DNA from 3 places in the Staphylococcus ratti genome. Region 2 is predicted to be linked to each of the others. Evidence: a T-box and tRNA genes for the amino acid it is inferred to sense, from the RefSeq annotation. Region 2 holds a T-box; the other regions hold tRNA genes.
The links. A T-box is a leader RNA that pairs with one kind of tRNA and senses whether it is charged. The one in region 2 lies ahead of LN051_RS05170 (valine--tRNA ligase), so its partner is inferred to be a tRNA-Val.
Positions count from the first base shown of each region.

Region 1 (3,271 bases), 1.1 Mb from region 2:
TAAACGCCTAATTGTAGGTGGCTTAGAAAAAGTATACGAAATCGGTCGAGTATTTCGTAATGAAGGTGTGTCAACGCGCCATAATCCAGAATTTACAATGATTGAATTATATGAAGCTTACGCAGATTATAAAGATATTATGAGATTAACTGAAGAATTAATTGCACATATTGCGCGCAAAGTTTTAGGCACGACTTCAATTCAATATGGCGATAATACTATTGATTTAGAGCCTCAATGGCGTCGTTTACACATTGTGGATGCGGTAAAAGAAGCGACAGGTGTGAACTTCTTTGATGTGAAAACAGATGAAGAAGCACATGCGCTTGCGAAAGAACACGGCATTGAAGTTGATAAAAATATGAAATACGGCCATATTCTAAATGAATTTTTCGAACAAAAAGTTGAAGAGACGTTAATTCAACCAACCTTCATCTATGGCCATCCGATTGAGATTTCGCCACTTGCGAAGAAAAATCCTGAAGATCCACGTTTCACAGATCGCTTTGAGCTGTTTATTGTTGGTCGTGAACATGCGAATGCCTTCACAGAATTGAATGATCCAATTGATCAACGTCAGCGTTTTGAAGCACAACTTGTTGAGAAGGAACAAGGTAATGATGAAGCACATGAAATGGATGAGGACTTTATCGAAGCATTAGAATATGGTATGCCACCAACAGGAGGACTAGGAATCGGTATCGATCGCTTAGTGATGTTACTAACAAATTCACCATCTATTCGCGACGTTTTATTATTCCCTTATATGCGCCAAAAATAAATTGCATACTTAGTATAAAGAGATAGTAGATTAAAATGAGCGTGACTCAACTAGGAATGACTTTAAAGAAGTTCCTAGACTTGAGTCGCGTCATATTTTTGTTGTCATATTAAGGAAAAGTGAAATGTATGTCATCAACAATGTATTGCTAGAAAGACTGAAAGTGCAAAAGTATTGAAAGAAGAATTATAAAATCCACCTATAAAGTATAGGCTTTTACGCTACCATGAAAGAAATATTAAGTTTTTTACATGAATATTAAAAAACCACTTGCTATTTTAAAGAAAAGGCTATAGAATATTTCAAAGTGAGCGCATCAATCGTGCGGATAAATGCAATGCCATTTGATAGAACTTGAGAAATAAAAAGTTGAAAAAACATATAAAAAGTGTTGACACTTCGAATAGAATTATGTAATATATAAAAGTCGTCAAAAACAAGCGGCATACATAAGTAAAACGTTTGTAAAAAGCTTTAAGAAAGTGTAAAATTAACTATTGAAAAGTGTTTGCAAACTGTGTATTATAAAAAGGTAGCCGACAAAAGCTACGGAATAAAATTTGTCTAGTGACAATAGCAAAGAGGTCACACCTGTTCCCATGCCGAACACAGAAGTTAAGCTCTTTAGCGCCGATGGTAGTCGGACTTACGTTCCGCGAGAGTAGGACGTTGCTAGGCAATTGATTAGGAGAATTAGCTCAGCTGGGAGAGCATCTGCCTTACAAGCAGAGGGTCGGCGGTTCGAACCCGTCATTCTCCACCATTTTAATAGCCGGCCTAGCTCAATTGGTAGAGCAACTGACTTGTAATCAGTAGGTTGGGGGTTCAAGTCCTCTGGCCGGCACCATTTATATGAGCCATTAGCTCAGTTGGTAGAGCATCTGACTTTTAATCAGAGGGTCAGAGGTTCGAATCCTCTATGGCTCATCATTCGAATACTAATGAGCAGAAGTAGTTCAGCGGTAGAATACAACCTTGCCAAGGTTGGGGTCGCGGGTTCGAATCCCGTCTTCTGCTCCATTTATTTTGCCGGGGTGGCGGAACTGGCAGACGCACAGGACTTAAAATCCTGCGGTGAGAGATCACCGTACCGGTTCGATTCCGGTCCTCGGCACCATTAATAAGCGCCCGTAGCTCAATTGGATAGAGCGTTTGACTACGGATCAAGAGGTTATGGGTTCGACTCCTATCGGGCGCGCCATTTTTAATAACGGGAAGTAGCTCAGCTTGGTAGAGCACTTGGTTTGGGACCAAGGGGTCGCAGGTTCAAATCCTGTCTTCCCGACTTCTTAAAAACACTTTTCTTAATATGGGGGCTTAGCTCAGATGGGAGAGCGCCTGCTTTGCACGCAGGAGGTCAGCGGTTCGATCCCGCTAGTCTCCACCATTTTTATGATTTCTTATAATAATGAACATTGAAAACTGAATGACAATATGTCAACGTTAATTCCAATAATTTGAGTACGTTAAGTACTTTCAGAGTGATTGGCTTAACCAATCAACGAGCTATATCAAGCTTACTTCTTTTATGGAGAGTTTGATCCTGGCTCAGGATGAACGCTGGCGGCGTGCCTAATACATGCAAGTCGAGCGAACTGAAGAGGAGCTTGCTCCTTTGACGTTAGCGGCGGACGGGTGAGTAACACGTGGGTAACCTACCTATAAGACTGGAATAACTTCGGGAAACCGGAGCTAATGCCGGATAACATATCGAACCGCATGGTTCGATAGTGAAAGACGGTCTTGCTGTCACTTATAGATGGACCCGCGCCGTATTAGCTAGTTGGTAAGGTAACGGCTTACCAAGGCGACGATACGTAGCCGACCTGAGAGGGTGATCGGCCACACTGGAACTGAGACACGGTCCAGACTCCTACGGGAGGCAGCAGTAGGGAATCTTCCGCAATGGGCGAAAGCCTGACGGAGCAACGCCGCGTGAGTGATGAAGGTCTTCGGATCGTAAAGCTCTGTTGTTAGGGAAGAACAAACGTGTAAGTAACTGTGCACGTCTTGACGGTACCTAACCAGAAAGCCACGGCTAACTACGTGCCAGCAGCCGCGGTAATACGTAGGTGGCAAGCGTTATCCGGAATTATTGGGCGTAAAGCGCGCGTAGGCGGTTTTTTAAGTCTGATGTGAAAGCCCACGGCTCAACCGTGGAGGGTCATTGGAAACTGGAAAACTTGAGTGCAGAAGAGGAAAGTGGAATTCCATGTGTAGCGGTGAAATGCGCAGAGATATGGAGGAACACCAGTGGCGAAGGCGGCTTTCTGGTCTGTAACTGACGCTGATGTGCGAAAGCGTGGGGATCAAACAGGATTAGATACCCTGGTAGTCCACGCCGTAAACGATGAGTGCTAAGTGTTAGGGGGTTTCCGCCCCTTAGTGCTGCAGCTAACGCATTAAGCACTCCGCCTGGGGAGTACGGTCGCAAGACTGAAACTCAAAGGAATTGACGGGGACCCGCACAAGCGGTGGAGCATGTGGTTT
Region 1 is NZ_CP086654.1:2,134,279-2,137,549, reverse strand. It holds gene lysS (lysine--tRNA ligase) at 1-781, shown strand, start outside; rRNA gene rrf (5S ribosomal RNA) at 1,345-1,459, shown strand; tRNA gene LN051_RS10465 (tRNA-Val) at 1,469-1,544, shown strand; tRNA gene LN051_RS10460 (tRNA-Thr) at 1,553-1,628, shown strand; tRNA gene LN051_RS10455 (tRNA-Lys) at 1,636-1,708, shown strand; tRNA gene LN051_RS10450 (tRNA-Gly) at 1,727-1,801, shown strand; tRNA gene LN051_RS10445 (tRNA-Leu) at 1,810-1,898, shown strand; tRNA gene LN051_RS10440 (tRNA-Arg) at 1,906-1,982, shown strand; tRNA gene LN051_RS10435 (tRNA-Pro) at 1,993-2,066, shown strand; tRNA gene LN051_RS10430 (tRNA-Ala) at 2,093-2,168, shown strand; rRNA gene LN051_RS10425 (16S ribosomal RNA) at 2,307-3,271, shown strand, end outside.
Region 1: it has a tRNA-Val gene. The T-box ahead of LN051_RS05170 (valine--tRNA ligase) is inferred to sense a tRNA for this amino acid. The anticodon was not compared.

Region 2 (3,271 bases):
GCTTAATTGCGTTACAGTATCGATTGTTTCGTTTAAACGTGTCAAAATCCATTGGTCTGCGACAGATAAGTTTTGTGACATATCGATATCTTCGAATTTAAAGTCCTCACCAATATTCATTAGGCTAAAGCGTGCCGCATTCCAAATTTTGTTAATAAAATTCCATACTGATTCAACTTTTTCTGTTGAATAACGTAAGTCGTGTCCAGGAGATGAACCTGTTGCTAAGAAATACCTCAAGCTATCAGCACCATATTCATCAATCACATCCATTGGATCTACACCATTTCCAAGAGATTTACTCATTTTACGACCATCTTCTGCACGAACTAAACCATGTAACAACACGTCATTAAACGGTTTTTGTTCCGTAAATTCAAGACCTTGGAAAATCATACGTGCAACCCAGAAGAAAATAATATCATATCCAGTAACAAGTACATTCGTTGGGTAATAACGTTGATAATCTTGTGCATCCACATCTGGCCAACCTAATGTAGAAAATGGCCATAAGGCACTTGAAAACCATGTATCTAAAACATCTTCATCTTGTGTCCAATTTTCACTGTCTTCAGGTGCTGTTTCACCAACATAAATTTCTCCAGTTTCATTGTGATACCAAGCTGGAATTTGATGTCCCCACCATAATTGTCTAGAAATTGTCCAATCGCGAATCTCTTCCATCCAGCGATTGAATGTTTTCTCAAACCGTGTTGGTACAAAATCAATGCGCCCATCACCTTTTTGATTATTTAACGCTTGTTGCGCAAGTGGTGCCATTTTAACAAACCACTGTGTTGATAAATAAGGCTCTACAACAGCGCCCGTACGTTCAGAATGACCAACAGAATGCACATGGTCTTCAATTTTGATGACCAATCCTTCTGCTTCTAAATCTTGAACAAGCTTTTTGCGACATTCAAAGCGATCTAAACCTTCATACTCGCCTGCATTCTCATTCATTCGACCTGACTCATTCATAACGACAATGCGTTCAAGTTCATGACGATTTCCGATTTCAAAATCATTTGGGTCGTGCGCCGGTGTTACTTTCATCGCACCGCTTCCAAATTCTTTATCAACATAGCTGTCCGCGATAATAGGCAGCTCGCGTCCTACACGCGGTAAAATAACTTTTTTACCAATAATATCTTGATAACGTTCGTCATCAGGATTAACTACGATGGCAGTATCTCCTAGCATTGTCTCTGGACGTGTCGTCGCAATTTCGACAAATCCTTCTCCATCAGCTATTGGATATTTAAAATGGTAAAATTTACCATTTACATCTTCATGTACCACTTCAATATCTGATAACGCTGTACGAGCTTGAGGATCCCAGTTAATGATGCGTTCGCCACGATAAATTAATCCTTTATTGTACATATCTATGAACACTTTCCGGACTGCTTTACTTAAGCCCTCATCTAACGTGAAACGCTCTCTTGAATAATCTAGCCCTAAACCAAGTTTCGCCCATTGTTGTCGAATGAAATCAGCATATTCGTCTTTCCATTCCCATGCTTTTTCTAAAAACTTTTCGCGTCCAATATCATGACGTGAAATGCCTTCTTCTTTCATTTTTGCTTCTACTTTAGCTTGCGTTGCGATTCCAGCATGGTCCATGCCTGGTAGATAAAGCGTGTCATAACCTTGCATGCGTTTCATACGAGTTAAAATATCTTGCAACGTCGTATCCCATGCATGGCCTAAATGCAACTTACCTGTGACATTTGGGGGTGGAATTACAATCGTATATGTCTCTTTCTGTTTATCTTCTGATGGTTTAAAAAGTGATGCATCTAACCACTTTTGATAACGTCCCGCTTCTACTTCTTGCGGATTATATTTAGGTTTCATTTCCATATTTTTCCCTCCGTAACATAAAAAAGAACACCTGTCCTAATATAGGACGGATGTTCCGTGGTACCACCTATCTTCAATAGTTTTTTCAACTATTGCACTCAAATGATTAACGCTCATGAAACGCTTTGGCTTACTTTAAATGGTTTCAGCCAAAGTTCAAGTGGGCTACCTTCAATAAGGCTTTTATGCATTCACAGCACCATGCACTCTCTAAAAAAAGCGACTTATCTACTCTTCCCAAAGTTATATTTAATTCATACTTATAGTATACTGAATTCAAAATGAAGTCAATATAAGGAGCGATTTTTATGAACCCTTGCGCATTTGGGACAAAGGATCCAACGTATATCGCTTATCACGATAATGTTTGGGGAAAACCATTATATGAGAGCCGTGCACTCTTTGAATTGCTCGCATTAGAATCACAACACGCCGGTCTTTCGTGGCTAACCATATTAAAGAAAAAAGAAAGCTACAAAGAAGCTTTCAAACAATTTAACCCGTATGAAATTGCGAAAATGTCTTCAAAAGATATCGACAATTTGATGACGTTTCCTAATATCATTCATCATAGAAAAAAATTAGAAGCAATTATTGCACAAGCTCAAGGTTATATCGAAATCGAAAAACGTTACGGTAGCTTTAGTGATTTTTTGTGGTCTTACGTTAATCATCAACCTATAGATTTTAAATACAAAACGCCTGAAGAAAGAATCACAGTGAATGCTACAGCAAAAAAGCTCTCAAAAGATTTAAAGCAATTTGGTTTTAAATTTGTTGGTCCAATTACTATCTTTTCTTTTATGGAAGCTTGTGGAATGTATAATAGCCACCTCATTGATTGTCCAAATCGATGAATCGTGTTACTAAATATAAATCGAGACTCGGAGGTAATGCATCATTGTTTTCGGTAACCGACAAACAATGTCCCAAAGTGATTTGCTCCAAGTCTCGATTTTAAAATTAAATAACAAATATAATCTACGCCTAGCACTTTATTTGTTTTCTGAGATAGACTGAATCTTCATCCTATAACTGAGGTAGTAATGGATGAGTGGTGCAATGATAAATAAAATGAAAAAGATTCTAAAAATGTGGTAGCTTGAAATCATTGCCACATCACCGCCAGTCTCTAGTGCTACAAGCACAATTTGACTCATTCCGCCTGGTGCTGCACTTAAAAAAAGCTCATTAATCGAGGCTGTATTAAATAATTTAAGTCCCAACACCATCACAAATGCGCCTAATATTAAGCAAATGTTTTGAAATGCTATAGCTATTGCGATGCGGCCTTTCATGCGATCGAGTAAATGTGCAATTTGGATGCCTACGCGTATCATATATATCATTTGCGCTATTGCAATAATCGGATAATCTACGGTAAATGAAAGGCCTGTCGTAAGGT
Region 2 is NZ_CP086654.1:1,067,466-1,070,736, reverse strand. It holds gene LN051_RS05170 (valine--tRNA ligase) at 1-1,866, opposite strand, end outside; T-box leader at 1,906-2,114, opposite strand; gene LN051_RS05165 (DNA-3-methyladenine glycosylase I) at 2,175-2,723, shown strand; gene LN051_RS05160 (AbrB family transcriptional regulator) at 2,862-3,271, opposite strand, start outside.

Region 3 (3,271 bases), 410 kb from region 2:
GGTCCTAAGGTAGCGAAATTCCTTGTCGGGTAAGTTCCGACCCGCACGAAAGGCGTAACGATTTGGGCACTGTCTCAACGAGAGACTCGGTGAAATCATAGTACCGGTGAAGATGCCGGTTACCCGCGACAGGACGGAAAGACCCCGTGGAGCTTTACTGTAGCCTGATATTGAAATTCGGTACAGTTTGTACAGGATAGGTAGGAGCCTTAGAAGCGTGAGCGCTAGCTTACGTGGAGGCATTGGTGGGATACTACCCTAATTGTATTGGATTTCTAACCCGCAACTCTTATCGAGTTGGGAGACAGTGTCAGGCGGGCAGTTTGACTGGGGCGGTCGCCTCCTAAAGTGTAACGGAGGCGCTCAAAGGTTCCCTCAGAATGGTTGGAAATCATTCATAGAGTGTAAAGGCATAAGGGAGCTTGACTGCGAGACCTACAAGTCGAGCAGGGTCGAAAGACGGACTTAGTGATCCGGTGGTTCCGCATGGAAGGGCCATCGCTCAACGGATAAAAGCTACCCCGGGGATAACAGGCTTATCTCCCCCAAGAGTTCACATCGACGGGGAGGTTTGGCACCTCGATGTCGGCTCATCGCATCCTGGGGCTGTAGTCGGTCCCAAGGGTTGGGCTGTTCGCCCATTAAAGCGGTACGCGAGCTGGGTTCAGAACGTCGTGAGACAGTTCGGTCCCTATCCGTCGTGGGCGTAGGAAATTTGAGAGGCGCTGTCCTTAGTACGAGAGGACCGGGATGGACATACCTCTGGTGTACCAGTTGTCGTGCCAACGGCATAGCTGGGTAGCTATGTATGGACGGGATAAGTGCTGAAAGCATCTAAGCATGAAGCCCCCCTCAAGATGAGATTTCCCAACTTCGGTTATAAGATCCCTCAAAGATGATGAGGTTAATAGGTTCGAGGTGGAAGCGTAGCGATACGTGGAGCTGACGAATACTAATCGATCGAAGACTTAATCAAATTAGTTCATAAGGTAATGCTTGTGAAAATCTACTTACTATCTAGTTTTGAATGTATAACATTCAAAGTCACTTTACGAAGTGAAAACGTTTGACACAAAGTAAAACATTGTTTGGTGACAATAGCAAAGAGGTCACACCTGTTCCCATGCCGAACACAGAAGTTAAGCTCTTTAGCGCCGATGGTAGTCGGACTTACGTTCCGCGAGAGTAGGACGTTGCCAAGCATTTTGATTAATCCACAGTAGCTCAGTGGTAGAGCTATCGGCTGTTAACCGATCGGTCGTAGGTTCGAGTCCTACCTGTGGAGCCATGGCCCCTTGGTCAAGCGGTTAAGACACCGCCCTTTCACGGCGGTAACACGGGTTCGAGTCCCGTAGGGGTCACTAATTTAATGGAGAATTAGCTCAGCTGGGAGAGCATCTGCCTTACAAGCAGAGGGTCGGCGGTTCGAACCCGTCATTCTCCACCATTTTATTAAATTTTATACGCGGAGGGGTAGCGAAGTGGCTAAACGCGGCGGACTGTAAATCCGCTCCTTCGGGTTCGGCAGTTCGAATCTGCCCCCCTCCACCATTTATTGGGCTATAGCCAAGCGGTAAGGCAACGGACTTTGACTCCGTCACTCGCTGGTTCGAATCCAGCTAGCCCAGCCATAAGAGCCATTAGCTCAGTTGGTAGAGCATCTGACTTTTAATCAGAGGGTCAGAGGTTCGAATCCTCTATGGCTCACTTATCGACCTTATCTTAGGATAAGGTCTTTTTTTACGCTCTTTAATCTCAATTTTCCAAAAATTTTGTATGTATAAAAAGGACCTGTAGCATACATAATTTGAAGTTATTTGCTATATAAGTTAAATAAAGATTCATAATATGACATAACAATGAATTTATATAGCTTATATGCATTGAAAGAAGGCTTGATATTGGGAATATAAAGACTTATGATATTTTTAGGATTGTACTTAGAAGGTTTGGGGAGATTTCTAGGTACAACCAAAATAAAAAAAGGGGTTTTATACATATGAATAAAACGATTGAAATCATAGGAGCACCTACAACTTTTGGTCAAAAGAAATTAGGTGTTAATTTTGGACCAGATGCGATTCGTTATGCAGGTGCAGTTGCACGTTTAAAACGTATTGGACATGATGTGATTGATAGCGGTAATGTCGATACACCTGCGATAGATTTGGAAAAGTTCCATTCTCAACAACAAGGTTTACAAAATTACGACGAAATTTTAACATTTTCAAATAATTTAAAAGAGAAAGTTTCAGAAAGTATAAAAAACAATCACTTCCCTGTTATTTTAGGTGGAGATCACTCTTTAGCTATTGGTTCTATTTCTGGTGTAAGTGAGCATTACAAAGAGTTAGGAGTTATCTGGTATGACGCTCACGGTGACCTTAATTTACCTGAAGAATCTCCATCAGGTAACGTGCATGGTATGCCATTACGTGTGCTTGCGGGAGAGGGAGAAGAAGCGCTTGTTCAACTTGGTGGCTTTGCGCCCAAAGTGAAGCCAGAAAATGTTGTTTTAATTGGTATGCGCGATTTAGACTTTGGAGAACGTTCGTACATTAAAGAACACAATGTTAAAACGTATACAATGGCAGAAATTGATGAAATGGGAATTAAAACTGTTATTCAAGAAAGTATAGCGTACCTACAAGATCGTACAGACGGCGTACACTTATCTCTTGATGTTGATGCTTTAGACCCAGAAGAAATTCCAGGGACAGGAACGAAAGTGCCAGGTGGTTTAACATATAGAGAAAGTCATTTTGCGTTAGAACAGCTTCAAAAATCAGGACTAATTACTTCAATGGATTTAGTTGAAGTTAACCCATTACTAGACGAAGGCAACAAAACTGCTGAACAAGCAGTGGCATTATTAGGTTCTTTCTTTGGCGAAAGCTTATTGTAATTGTTTTATAAATGAATCATTAAAAAAACTGTTATGGTAACGAAAATACGATAACAGTTTTTTATTTGAAGATAAAAATAAATCAAGGCTATTTTGATATATGACAGTGACTCTAATGCTTGGTATAATATGGGTTATGGGAATAGATTACCGGAGGAGATGCTATGCAAATTTCTAACCTCTTTCAAAATTTGAGTACACTTGAGGTCATCACTGGTATTCTAGATTTATTAATTGTATGGTATGTCATTTATCTCCTTATTACCGTATTTAAAGGAACTAAGGCAATTCAATTGTTAAAGGGTATTTTATTTATACTGGTAGGTAAAGGGATTAGTGAGTATTTACATTTAACGACGACTTCAA
Region 3 is NZ_CP086654.1:661,366-664,636, forward strand. It holds rRNA gene LN051_RS02985 (23S ribosomal RNA) at 1-976, shown strand, start outside; rRNA gene rrf (5S ribosomal RNA) at 1,088-1,202, shown strand; tRNA gene LN051_RS02995 (tRNA-Asn) at 1,214-1,288, shown strand; tRNA gene LN051_RS03000 (tRNA-Glu) at 1,290-1,361, shown strand; tRNA gene LN051_RS03005 (tRNA-Val) at 1,372-1,447, shown strand; tRNA gene LN051_RS03010 (tRNA-Tyr) at 1,468-1,551, shown strand; tRNA gene LN051_RS03015 (tRNA-Gln) at 1,557-1,631, shown strand; tRNA gene LN051_RS03020 (tRNA-Lys) at 1,635-1,707, shown strand; gene rocF (arginase) at 2,000-2,905, shown strand; gene cdaA (diadenylate cyclase CdaA) at 3,070-3,271, shown strand, end outside.
Region 3: it has a tRNA-Val gene. The T-box ahead of LN051_RS05170 (valine--tRNA ligase) is inferred to sense a tRNA for this amino acid. The anticodon was not compared.